Cupriavidus necator N-1: one gene and its partners. The protein of the gene in region 3 interacts with the protein of the main gene of each other region in a pairwise test. Links are inferred from orthologs where the notes say so. Each region holds a gene or a part of one and is shown on either strand. Other genes may lie near its edges.

Region 1 (2,999 bases), 3.2 Mb from region 3 along the record:
CGGTCAACGCCCGACACGGTGGCCGTCCCCATCATGGCCTTGCCTTGCTCGCCCATCACCGTCTTCACGTCTTCGAAGTCGACGTTCACCAGGCCGTCAACGTTGATGATCTCGGCAATGCCGGCCACCGCGTTGTGCAGCACGTCGTCGGCGCACTGGAAGCACTTGTCCATCTCGGCGTCGTCGCCCATCACTTCGAACAGCTTCTCGTTGAGCACCACGATCAGCGAGTCGACGCTCGATTCCAACTCGCTGGAACCGTGTTCGGCCACCTTGGCGCGGCGCGCGCCTTCGAAGTCGAACGGCTTGCTGACCACACCCACGGTCAGGATGCCCATCTCCTTGGCCACTTGCGCGACGATCGGCGCGGCGCCCGTGCCGGTGCCGCCGCCCATGCCGGCAGTGATGAAGACCATGTGCGCGCCGCGCAGGGAATCGGCGATCTGATCACGGGCCGATTCGGCGCAGTTGCGGCCGACTTCCGGCTTGGCGCCAGCGCCCAGGCCCGTATTGCCAAGCTGCAGCACGCGTGAAGCGCTCGAACGCTTGAGCGCCTGGGCATCGGTGTTCATGCAGATGAATTCGACGCCTTGCACGCCGCGGCTGATCATGTGCTGCACGGCGTTACCGCCCGCACCGCCCACGCCGACCACCTTGATGATGGTGCCGTCCTGCACTTCCGTTTCGATCATGTCAAAGTCCATCACTGCCTCCGAGAAAAATCAGTCCCCAGACGATGCAGCCTCCCCGCCGCAACCCCTGGTTTCTGAACAAGAAACCAAAAAAAGAAAACCAGAAAACTTCCACTCAGCACACAGGCCTGTCCGGTAGACCGCCCTGCCTGCGCGCCGCTGCATCGTCAGCGCGTCAATTTCCGCATTGATCAGAAATTGCCGACAAACCATTCCTTCATGCGCGTCCACACCTGCTTGACCGACCCGCTCTGCACCGCGACCTTGCGCCCGCGCATGCGTTGCACGCGGCCTTCCAGCAGCAGGCCCATCACCGTCGCATAGCGCGGGCTCTTCACCACCTCGTGCAGGTTGCCGCGGTACTCCGGCACGCCCACGCGCACGGGCTTGAGGAAGATGTCCTCGCCCAGCTCGACCATGCCCGGCATCATCGCGGTCCCACCGGTGATGACCACGCCTGACGACAACAGTTCTTCATAGCCGGACTCGCGCACCACCTGGTGCACTAGCGAGTACAGCTCTTCGATGCGCGGCTCGATCACCGCGGCCAGCGCCTGGCGGCTGAGCGTGCGCGTGCCGCGGTCGCCCACGCCGGGCACCTCGATCATGTCGTCCGGGTCGGCGATCGCCTGCTTGGCGATGCCGTACTGGATCTTGATGTCCTCGGCGTCGGGCGTCGGCGTGCGCAGCGCCATCGCGATGTCGTTGGTGATCTGGTCGCCGGCGATGGGGATCACGGCCGTATGGCGGATCGCGCCTTCGCTGAAGATGGCGATGTCGGTGGTGCCGCCGCCGATGTCGACCAGCACCACGCCCAACTCCTTCTCATCCTCGGTCAGCACCGCCAGGCTGGAAGCCAGCGGCTGCAGGATCAGGTCGTGCACTTCCAGGCCGCAGCGGCGCACGCACTTGACGATGTTCTGCGCGGCGCTGACCGCGCCGGTGACAATATGCACCTTCACTTCCAGGCGGATGCCGCTCATGCCGATGGGCTCGCGCACGTCTTCCTGGCCGTCGATGATGAATTCCTGCGTCAGGATGTGCAGGATCTGCTGGTCGGTCGGGATATTGACCGCCTTGGCGGTCTCGATCACGCGCGCCACGTCGGTCTGCGTGACCTCCTTGTCCTTGATCGCCACCATGCCGCTGGAGTTGAAGCTGCGGATGTGGCTGCCGGCAATGCCTGTGAAGACCTCTGAAATCTTGCAGTCGGCCATCAGCTCGGCCTCTTCCAGCGCCTTCTGGATCGACTGCACGGTGGCCTCGATATTGACCACGACCCCTTTCTTCAGACCCTTGGACTCTGACTGGCCCATCCCGATCACCTCGTAGCTGCCGTCGGGGCGCAGTTCTGCCACCACCGCCGCCACCTTCGAGGTGCCGATATCCAGACCGACCAACAGGTCCTTGTATTCCTTGCTCATCGGGTTTTCTCCGCGTTCTTGCTCTTCAGTCGCGTCGGATTGTTGTTGGAAGTACCTGAAACCGCTGCTGCCGCCGGCGCCGGCTTGGCCGCCTTCGCTGCCTTCGCCGCCTTCTCTGCCCTGACCGCCGCTGCGATCTGCGCCTCGGTCAGGAAGCGGGCATTGGCGGCGCGGATGGCAAAGCCGTTGGGATAACGCAGGTCGGCATACTCGATCTGGCTGCCCCATTGCTGGGTGACCTGCGGCCAGGCCGCGACGAAGCGCCGGACCCGCTGGTCCATCGCCACGCGATCCTCATCGTTCTGCTCGCGGCCCAGTTCGACCTCCATGCCGTTGGACAGCTTCGCGCGCCAGGCATAGCGGCCGGACAGGGCCACCGCCAGCGGCTCGGCCTTGAGCGGCTTGAACCACTGGCGCATGACCTCGAGCTTCTCGATCACGTCGCCCTCGCTGTCCGGCGGCCCGTCCAGCGCCAGCAGCTGTGCGTCTTCTTCCGCCTCGGCGGTGTTGGCGACAAAGACCTCGCCATAGGTATTGATCAGGCGCCCGCTGTCGGGCGTGCCCCAGGTGCCCAGCGCCTCGTGTTCCTCGACTTCGACCGCCAGGCCGTTGGGCCATTCGCGCCGCACGCTGGCGCGCCGCACCCAGGGCACCGACTCGAACGCCTGCCGGGCCGCGTTCAGGTCCAGCGTGAAGAAATTGCCGGTCAGCTTGCCCAGCGCGCTGGCGCGCACGCTGGGCGCGTTCACGTGGCGCAGGGCGCCGCCGTCCAGCGGGCCGATCTCCACATGGGTGATGGCGAACACCGGCCGCTGCGCCAGCCACAGCAGGCCTGCCGCGAGCGCCATCAGCACCACCAGCGCGTACAGCGCGGAGGCGATCA
Region 2 (2,976 bases), 3.2 Mb from region 3 along the record:
CCTGGAAGTGCACGACCTGATCCTGCAGCCGCTGGCTTCCAGCCTGGCGGTGCTGACCGAGGATGAGAAGGAGTTGGGCGTGGTGCTGGTCGACATCGGCGGCGGCACCACCGACATCGCCATCTTCAGCGAAGGCGCGATCCGCCATACGGCCGTGATCCCCATCGCCGGCGACCAGATCACCAACGACATCGCGATGGCGCTGCGCACGCCGACGCCCGACGCCGAGGACATCAAGATCCAGTACGGCATCGCCAAGCAGGCGATCGCCGACCCGGACGACATGATCGAGGTGCCCGGCGTGGGCGACCGCGGCACGCGCACGCTCAGCCGCCAGGCGCTGGCCGCGGTGATCGAGCCGCGCATCGAAGAGCTGTACTCGCTAGTGCACCAGGTGGTGCGCGAGTCCGGCTATGAAGAACTGTTGTCGTCAGGCGTGGTCATCACCGGTGGGACCGCGATGATGCCGGGCATGGTCGAGCTGGGCGAGGACATCTTCCTCAAGCCCGTGCGCGTGGGCGTGCCGGAGTACCGCGGCAACCTGCACGAGGTGGTGAAGAGCCCGCGCTATGCGACGGTGATGGGCCTGCTGCTGGAAGGCCGCGTGCAACGCATGCGCGGGCGCAAGGTCGCGGTGCAGAGCGGGTCGGTCAAGCAGGTGTGGACGCGCATGAAGGAATGGTTTGTCGGCAATTTCTGATCAATGCGGAAATTGACGCGCTGACGATGCAGCGGCGCGCAGGCAGGGCGGTCTACCGGACAGGCCTGTGTGCTGAGTGGAAGTTTTCTGGTTTTCTTTTTTTGGTTTCTTGTTCAGAAACCAGGGGTTGCGGCGGGGAGGCTGCATCGTCTGGGGACTGATTTTTCTCGGAGGCAGTGATGGACTTTGACATGATCGAAACGGAAGTGCAGGACGGCACCATCATCAAGGTGGTCGGCGTGGGCGGTGCGGGCGGTAACGCCGTGCAGCACATGATCAGCCGCGGCGTGCAAGGCGTCGAATTCATCTGCATGAACACCGATGCCCAGGCGCTCAAGCGTTCGAGCGCTTCACGCGTGCTGCAGCTTGGCAATACGGGCCTGGGCGCTGGCGCCAAGCCGGAAGTCGGCCGCAACTGCGCCGAATCGGCCCGTGATCAGATCGCCGATTCCCTGCGCGGCGCGCACATGGTCTTCATCACTGCCGGCATGGGCGGCGGCACCGGCACGGGCGCCGCGCCGATCGTCGCGCAAGTGGCCAAGGAGATGGGCATCCTGACCGTGGGTGTGGTCAGCAAGCCGTTCGACTTCGAAGGCGCGCGCCGCGCCAAGGTGGCCGAACACGGTTCCAGCGAGTTGGAATCGAGCGTCGACTCGCTGATCGTGGTGCTCAACGAGAAGCTGTTCGAAGTGATGGGCGACGACGCCGAGATGGACAAGTGCTTCCAGTGCGCCGACGACGTGCTGCACAACGCGGTGGCCGGCATTGCCGAGATCATCAACGTTGACGGCCTGGTGAACGTCGACTTCGAAGACGTGAAGACGGTGATGGGCGAGCAAGGCAAGGCCATGATGGGGACGGCCACCGTGTCGGGCGTTGACCGCGCCCGCCTGGCGGCCGAGCAGGCCGTTGCCAGCCCGCTGCTGGAAGGCGTGGACCTGTCCGGCGCGCGCGGCGTGCTGGTCAACATCACCGCCAGCCGTTCGCTGAAACTGTCGGAAACCAAGGAAGTCATGAACACCATCCGCAGCTACGCCGCGGAAGATGCGACCGTGATCTTCGGTACGGTGTACGACGATTCGATGAGCGATGCGCTGCGCGTGACGGTGGTGGCCACGGGCCTGGGCCGCTCGGCCAAGAAGCAACAGCCGATGACCCTGCTCAAGACCGGCACGGACAACATGCCGGTGCAGATGATGGCCAACATGACCGCCGCCGCGGCCACGCACAGCTCGCCGGACTACAGCAACCTGGATACGCCGGCAGTGTGGCGCAGCTCGCGTGAGTCGGCGTCGGCCCACGTGGCGGCGCTGCAGGAAAAGGGTGTGGATACGTACGACATCCCGGCCTTCCTGCGCAAGCAGGCAGACTGAGCCCTGCCTGGCGCGGCATCGGTGCCTCCACCGGCCGCCTGACGGAACGCGTCGCCTTGTCGCGATGCACGTGCGCTCCCCATCCGCGCGTGCCTTGCATGGACTGACGTGAACCGCCGGGCCGCTGGCGGCGCCGCGCCTGCGCCGGACTGAGCTTCACCCGCATCCCGTCGCCGGGACGGGCGTGCCGCTGGCCGCCTCCCCGGACTGGTTTCCCGCCTTCCCGGTCGGGATGTATCAGCGTCCGCGCGGCGCACCCAAGAGGTGCGCCGCGCGGACGTCTTTGTAGCAAGGTGTATCGGATCCGCGCCGGATGTCACCGGATGTGAGCCGGCTTTGGCAATGCGGGCAAGGCGCCTATGATCTTGAGATTGCCCATCTGCCTGAGTGCGGGCGTCTGCGCCCCGGCATCCGGACTATTCTTCAGAAAACCCAGGAGGACCACGACCCATGATCACTGTCGGTTCCCGCGTCCCCGACGCCACGCTGCAGGAATTCTTCGAAACCGAAGGCAACGGCTGTGCCCTTGGCCCCAATGCCTTCAAGGTGGCGGACCTGGTCCGCGGCCGCAAGATCGTGGTGTTCGGCCTGCCCGGCGCTTTCACGCCGACCTGCTCGGCCAAGCATGTGCCGGGCTTTGTGCAGCATGCCGCGGCGCTACGCGAGGCCGGCGTCGACGAGGTCTGGTGCGTGTCGGTCAACGACGCCTTCGTGATGGGCGCCTGGGGCCGTGAGCAGCAGGCGGGCGGCACGGTGCGCATGATGGCCGACGGCAGCGCCGAGTGGACCCGTGCGCTGGGCCTGGACCAGGACCTGACCGCACGCGGCATGGGCGTGCGCTCCAAGCGCTACGCGATGGTGATCGACGACGGCGTCGTCACCCGGCTCGACGTCGAGGCACCG
Region 3 (5,764 bases):
CCGGCCAGCCATGCGCCCAGCCCCAGTGCCACCACGGCGCGCAGCACCGCCACCGCCGGGCGGGCGGCGCACAGTGAGCGTTGCGGGGTGGCGGGTGCGTGGGTCATGACTGGCTTCGGTGGCTTCAGCGCGTGCGGGCGCAGGCGCCGCTGCCCGGCTCGAACATCACGGGCCAGGCTTCTTCGTAGATGCCGGGGGTGCAGCGCTGCTGGCAATTGGCGTGCGCCAGCGTGACGCGGCGCGGGTCCTGCCAGACCATCAGCTTGCAGCCGCTGCCGTCATTGGCGCGCAGCTCGATATGCGGCTTCTTCTGGACCTGGCGGAAGTCCGCCAGGTTGAAGCTGCACGAGCCGCGCTTGCCTACCCACAGCTTCCACGACAGCTGCTGCACGCTGTTGTTCGACACGCGCAGCTGGGCGTCTTCGCGGAAGCCGTCTTCCTCGGTGCGGCGGCAGTCGCCGGCCAGGTCGATGTCGCGGCTGGCGATCGGAGCCGGGGGCGCGGGCCGTCCCAGCCCGCCCGGCAGCGGGATGCAGCCGGCCACCGCCGCGGCGAGCGCGGCCGCGGCCATCAGGCGCAGGGTCAGCGAGGAGCGTGCGGTCATGTTCATGCCTTGCCCGGACGGCGCAGGTGCCAGTCGGTCGCCTGCTGGAACGCGTGCGCGGTCTGCAGCAGGCGTGCTTCGTCGAAGTAGTTGCCGATCAGCTGCAGGCCCACCGGCATGCCGGCTTCGCCGAAGCCGCACGGCACGCTCATGCCGGGCAGGCCGGCCAGGCTGGTGGACAGCGTGAAGATGTCGGCCAGGTACATCTGCACCGGGTCCGAGGTCTTCTCGCCCAGCTTCCACGCCACCGTCGGCGCCACCGGCCCCATGATCACGTCGCACTGGGCGAAGGCGCGCTGGAAGTCGTCGGCGATGATGCGGCGGATCTTCTGCGCCTGCAGGTAGTAGGCGTCGTAGTAGCCGTGCGACAGCACATAGGTGCCGACCATGATGCGGCGCTTGACCTCGGCGCCGAAGCCTTCGGCGCGGCTCTTCTTGTACATGTCGAGCAGGTCGCGGTATTCGGCCGCGCGGTGGCCGTAGCGCACGCCGTCAAAGCGCGACAGGTTGGAAGAGGCCTCGGCCGGCGCGATCACGTAGTACACCGGGATCGACAGCTCGGTCTTGGGCAGCGTCACCTCGACCAGCGTGGCGCCCAGCTTTTCATACTCGGCCAGCGCGGCGCGCACGGCCTGCTCGACGTCGGCCGACAGGCCCTTGCCGAAGTATTCCTTCGGCAGGCCGATGCGCAGCCCGGCCAGCGGGCGCTCGGCGGTGGCGCCGGCGAGCGGCTGGCCCAGCAGCCGGGTGTAGTCCTCGTCCACGCCGCCCTGCGCGGGCGTGATGCTGGTGGAGTCCCTGGGGTCGAAGCCGGCCATGGCGTTGAGCAGCAGCGCGCAGTCTTCGGCGCTATGGGCCATCGGGCCGGCCTGATCCAGCGACGAGGCGAAGGCGATCATGCCGTAGCGCGACACGCGGCCGTAGGTCGGCTTGATGCCGGTGATACCCGAGAACGACGCCGGCTGGCGGATCGAGCCGCCGGTGTCGGTGCCGGTGGCGGCGGGGGCCAGGCCCGCAGCGACTGCTGCGGCCGAGCCGCCCGACGAGCCGCCGGGCACGCGGCTGGTGTCCCACGGGTTGCGCACCGGGCCGAAATGCGAGTTCTCGTTGGACGAGCCCATCGCGAACTCGTCCATATTGGTCTTGCCCAGCGTGACCATGCCGGCCGCGCCCATGCGCTCGACCACGGTGGCGTCGAACGGGCTTTCATAGTTGCCCAGCATCTTCGAGCCGGCGGTGGCACGCCAGCCACGCGTGACGAACACGTCCTTGTGCGCGATCGGCACGCCGGTCAGCGGCGCGGCCTCGCCGCGGGCGCGGCGTTCATCGGCGGCGCGCGCCTGGGCCAGGGTGCGCTCGGCATCGACGTGGATAAAGGCGTTGAGCGCGGCGGCCTGCTCGATGCGGGCCAGGTACTCGCGCGCGAGTTCCTCGGCGGAGACGGAGCGCGCGGCCAGCGCATCGGCAAGCTGGCGCAGGGAGGTCACGGAATCAGCGGAAAAGGGCATGACAGTCGGTTGGCATCAGGGGTAGCGTACTGGCGGGTGGCCGGCGGCGGACAGGCATGCACGGGTGCGTCGGGTCCGGGCCGGGCGGCGGTCATTCGATGACCTTGGGCACCAGGTACAGGCCGTCTTCGGTGGCCGGCGCGGGGCGCTGGTAGTCGGCCCGGCGGTCGGATTCGGTGACCACGTCCTCGCGCAGGCGCTGGACCATGTCGCGCACGGCAGACAGCGGGTGGGCCAGCGGCTCGATGCCGGTGGTGTCGACCGCCTGCATCTGCTCGACCAGCGAGAAAAAGTTGTTCAGCTGCGCAAGCGTCTGGGCGGCCTCGTCATCGCTGGTTTCGATGCGGGCCAGGTGGGCGATGCGCTTGACGTCGGATAGAGCGAGGGCCATGGCGTGGTGGTTCGGATGCTCGGATGCGGGGGGCGCGGGCTGCGCCGGCGGCTGGCTCATGGGGCGGCTGAGTCGCACGGCCCGTGGCCTGACCGGGGGCGCCGGAGTGGCGCCCCGGAGTCGTCGGAATTACAGGTATTTTCAGGCCGTAAACGCCCGAAGCAGCAGGAATTATAAGGTATCATTGCGAGTTACCGACCCTTGGCAACGCCCACGTCACATGGCCGCAAAGCGGCCGTTGGCCGGCACGCCTGCGCCTGGCATCCACAGGCGCCCGAAGGGCGAACCTGGGTCCTCTGATTAGGCCTCTGCAACCGGCCAGCGCATGTCGCATGTCAACGACATTGTGCGCCGGTGCCTGCACATTTCCGCGAACTTTTCCGCGGGGTCTAATCAAAGGTTCCCGTAGTGCCGGCGCGCACAGTGCGCCGGCGGTGCCGTTCCCAATCCCATCCCGGCCCGGGCAGGCCCCGTGCCGGACGGCGGGCGGACCGGGAAGCCGGGAACCATTCCGTATTCAACACAACGTATTTCGTGGCCGGACCGCCCGCGGTGCCGGCCGCTTCGCCTACCCGCGAACACCACCACAGACAGGATTCCTGATGTTCGGATTTCTCCGCAGCTACTTCTCCAACGACCTGGCGATCGACCTCGGCACCGCCAATACGCTGATCTACATGCGCGACAAGGGCATCGTGCTGGACGAGCCCTCGGTCGTCGCGATCCGCCAGGAAGGCGGCCCCAACGCCAAGAAAACCATCACGGCGGTGGGCAAGGAAGCCAAGCAGATGCTGGGCAAGGTGCCGGGCAATATCGAGGCGATCCGCCCGATGAAGGACGGCGTGATCGCCGACTTCACCGTCACCGAGCAGATGCTCAAGCAATTCATCAAGATGGTGCACGACAGCAAGCTGCTGCGTCCGAGCCCGCGCATCATCATCTGCGTGCCGTGCGGCTCGACCCAGGTCGAGCGCCGCGCCATCCGCGAATCGGCGCTGGGCGCCGGCGCCAGCCAGGTGTACCTGATCGAGGAGCCGATGTCGGCCGCGATCGGCGCCGGCCTGCCGGTGTCGGAGCCGTCGGGCTCGATGGTGGTGGATATCGGCGGCGGCACCACCGAGGTGGGCATCATCTCGCTGGGCGGCATGGTCTACAAGGGTTCGGTGCGCGTGGGCGGCGACAAGTTCGACGAGGCCATCGTCAACTACATCCGCCGCAACTACGGCATGCTGATCGGCGAACAGACCGCCGAAGCCATCAAGAAGGAAATCGGCTCGGCCTTCCCGGGCTCCGAGGTCCGCGAGATGGAAGTCAAGGGCCGCAACCTGTCCGAAGGCATCCCGCGCGCCTTCACGGTGTCTTCCAACGAAATCCTGGAAGCCCTGACCGATCCGCTCAACCAGATCGTGTCGGCGGTGAAGATCGCGCTGGAACAGACCCCGCCCGAACTGGGCGCCGACATCGCCGAGCGCGGCATGATGCTGACCGGCGGCGGCGCGCTGCTGCGCGACCTGGACCGCCTGCTGGCCGAAGAAACCGGCCTGCCGGTGCTGGTGGCCGAAGACCCGCTGACCTGCGTGGTGCGCGGCTCCGGCATGGCGCTGGAACGCATGGACAAGCTCGGCAGCATCTTCTCCTACGAGTAAGAAGGACGCTCACGTGGCGATGCGCGGCCTGCCGGATCCAGCGATCAGGGCGGTGTCGCGGCGCCTCATCCGCCGGGGCCAGGCCCCGGCAGCTCCCGCCGCCCGACTGTGCCGCTCCCGTCCCCGCAAGGGCCTCGGGCGCGGCACGGCGGGCGGCGGGGCGTTTCCGCGTGGGCTCCGGCCTTTGTTCGGGTAAATGGATTACTCCCCTCCGCCGCTCTTCAAGCAAGGCACCTCGGCAGTCGCCAGGCTGGTCCTGTACGTGACCATCGCGCTGGCGCTGCTGGTGGTCGATGCCCGTTTCGACGCGCTCAGCGTGGGCCGCCAGGTTGCCGCCACCGTGCTGATGCCGGTCGAACGCCTGGTGCTGACGCCGCGCGACGCGCTGCGCACGATGTTCGACTACGCGCAGTCGTCGGCGATGCTCGCCACCGAGAACCGCGAACTGCGCCAGAACGCCGTGCAGCAGGCCCAGGCCGCGGTGCGCCAGGCGCAGCTTGAGTCCGAGAACAACCAGCTGCGCAAGCTGCTCGGGCTGGCGCAGCAGTCGGCCACGCCGGTGACGGCCGCCGAGATCCTGTATGACGCGCGCGATCCCTACAGCCAGCGCATCGTGATCGACAAGGGCAGCCAGCACGGCCTGCGTGCCGGCTACCCGGTGATCGACGAGCGCGGCGTGGTGGGGCAGGTCACGCGCGTGTCGCCGTTCCAGTCCGAGGTGACGCTGCTGACCGACAAGGACCAAGCCATCCCCGTGCAGGTGGTGCGCAACGGCCTGCGCAGCGTGGCCTTCGGCGGCGCGCGCGCGGGCCAGCTGGACCTGCGCTTCATGGCCGCCGCCGCCGACCTGCAGCAGGGCGACCTGCTGGTGACCTCTGGCCTGGACGGCACCTACCCGCCGGGCCTGCCGGTGGCAAAGATCATCCATATCGAGCGCAAGGCCGATACCGCGTTCTCGCGCGTGTACTGCGAGCCGGTGGCCGGCGTGCGCGCGCACCGCCAGCTGCTGGTGGTGCGCTACGACGCGGCCATCCCCGCGCGCGAAACGGTCGAGGCCAAGCCGGAGGCGCCGGTCAGGGGCGCCAAGTCCGCCGCGGCGCGCGCAGCCGCCGACAGCGCGGCGGCTGCCAAGGCCGCGCCCGCCAAGGAGGCACCACGGTGACCAATCCCCAATACCTGCTGCGGCCGGTCAATCCCGCCTTTATCGCCTTCAGCTTCGTGCTGGCGTTCCTGTTCAACCTGATGCCCTGGGGCACCACGCTGTGGGTCCCCGACATGGTGGCGCTGGTGCTGGTGTTCTGGAACATCCACCAGCCGCGCAAGGTGGGCATGGGCGTGGCCTTCCTGCTGGGCCTGCTGATGGACGTGCACGATGCCCGGCTGCTGGGCGAGCACGCGCTGGCCTACACCCTGCTGGCCTACTTTGCTATCACCATCCACCGCCGCGTGCTGTGGTTCACCGTCTATACCCAGGCGCTGCACGTGCTGCCGCTGCTGTTCATCGTGCATGCGGTGCCGGTGCTGATCCGGCTGGCCATGGGCGCGCCGCTGCCGGGCTGGCCACTGTTGCTGGCGCCGGCGATCGAGGCGCTGCTGTGGCCGCTGGCCACCAGCC

The links. The genes of interacting proteins can lie anywhere in the genome.
Region 1: the proteins of CNE_RS00515 (region 3) and ftsA interact in binary tests that used the Escherichia coli proteins (3 or more experiments, as listed by UniProt). The link is inferred for Cupriavidus necator N-1 from one-to-one orthologs.
Region 2: the proteins of CNE_RS00515 (region 3) and ftsZ interact in binary tests that used the Escherichia coli proteins (3 or more experiments, as listed by UniProt). The link is inferred for Cupriavidus necator N-1 from one-to-one orthologs.

The regions. Positions count from the first base shown.
Region 1 is NC_015726.1:3,341,662-3,344,660, forward strand. It holds ftsA (cell division protein FtsA), read right to left. Parts: upstream 2,117-2,999; coding sequence 884-2,116; downstream 1-883. Other genes in the region: ftsZ (cell division protein FtsZ), read right to left, coding at 1-704; CNE_RS15670 (cell division protein FtsQ/DivIB), read right to left, coding at 2,113-2,999. UniProt on the Escherichia coli protein: Essential cell division protein that assists in the assembly of the Z ring. May serve as the principal membrane anchor for the Z ring.
Region 2 is NC_015726.1:3,340,269-3,343,244, reverse strand. It holds ftsZ (cell division protein FtsZ), read left to right. Parts: upstream 1-879; coding sequence 880-2,073; downstream 2,074-2,976. Other genes in the region: CNE_RS15655 (peroxiredoxin), read left to right, coding at 2,524-2,976; ftsA (cell division protein FtsA), read left to right, coding at 1-700. UniProt on the Escherichia coli protein: Essential cell division protein that forms a contractile ring structure (Z ring) at the future cell division site. The regulation of the ring assembly controls the timing and the location of cell division.
Region 3 is NC_015726.1:101,164-106,927, forward strand. What follows is about bases 2,247-5,127. They hold CNE_RS00515 (rod shape-determining protein), read left to right. Parts: upstream 2,247-3,105; coding sequence 3,106-4,149; downstream 4,150-5,127. Other genes in these bases: gatC (Asp-tRNA(Asn)/Glu-tRNA(Gln) amidotransferase subunit GatC), read right to left, coding at 2,247-2,503; mreC (rod shape-determining protein MreC), read left to right, coding at 4,346-5,127. In the rest of the region: CNE_RS00495 (dienelactone hydrolase family protein), read right to left, coding at 1-107; CNE_RS00500 (hypothetical protein), read right to left, coding at 125-610; Asp-tRNA(Asn)/Glu-tRNA(Gln) amidotransferase subunit GatA, read right to left, coding at 607-2,112; more of gatC, read right to left, coding at 2,204-2,246; more of mreC, read left to right, coding at 5,128-5,311; rod shape-determining protein MreD, read left to right, coding at 5,308-5,764. UniProt on the Escherichia coli protein: Forms membrane-associated dynamic filaments that are essential for cell shape determination. Acts by regulating cell wall synthesis and cell elongation, and thus cell shape.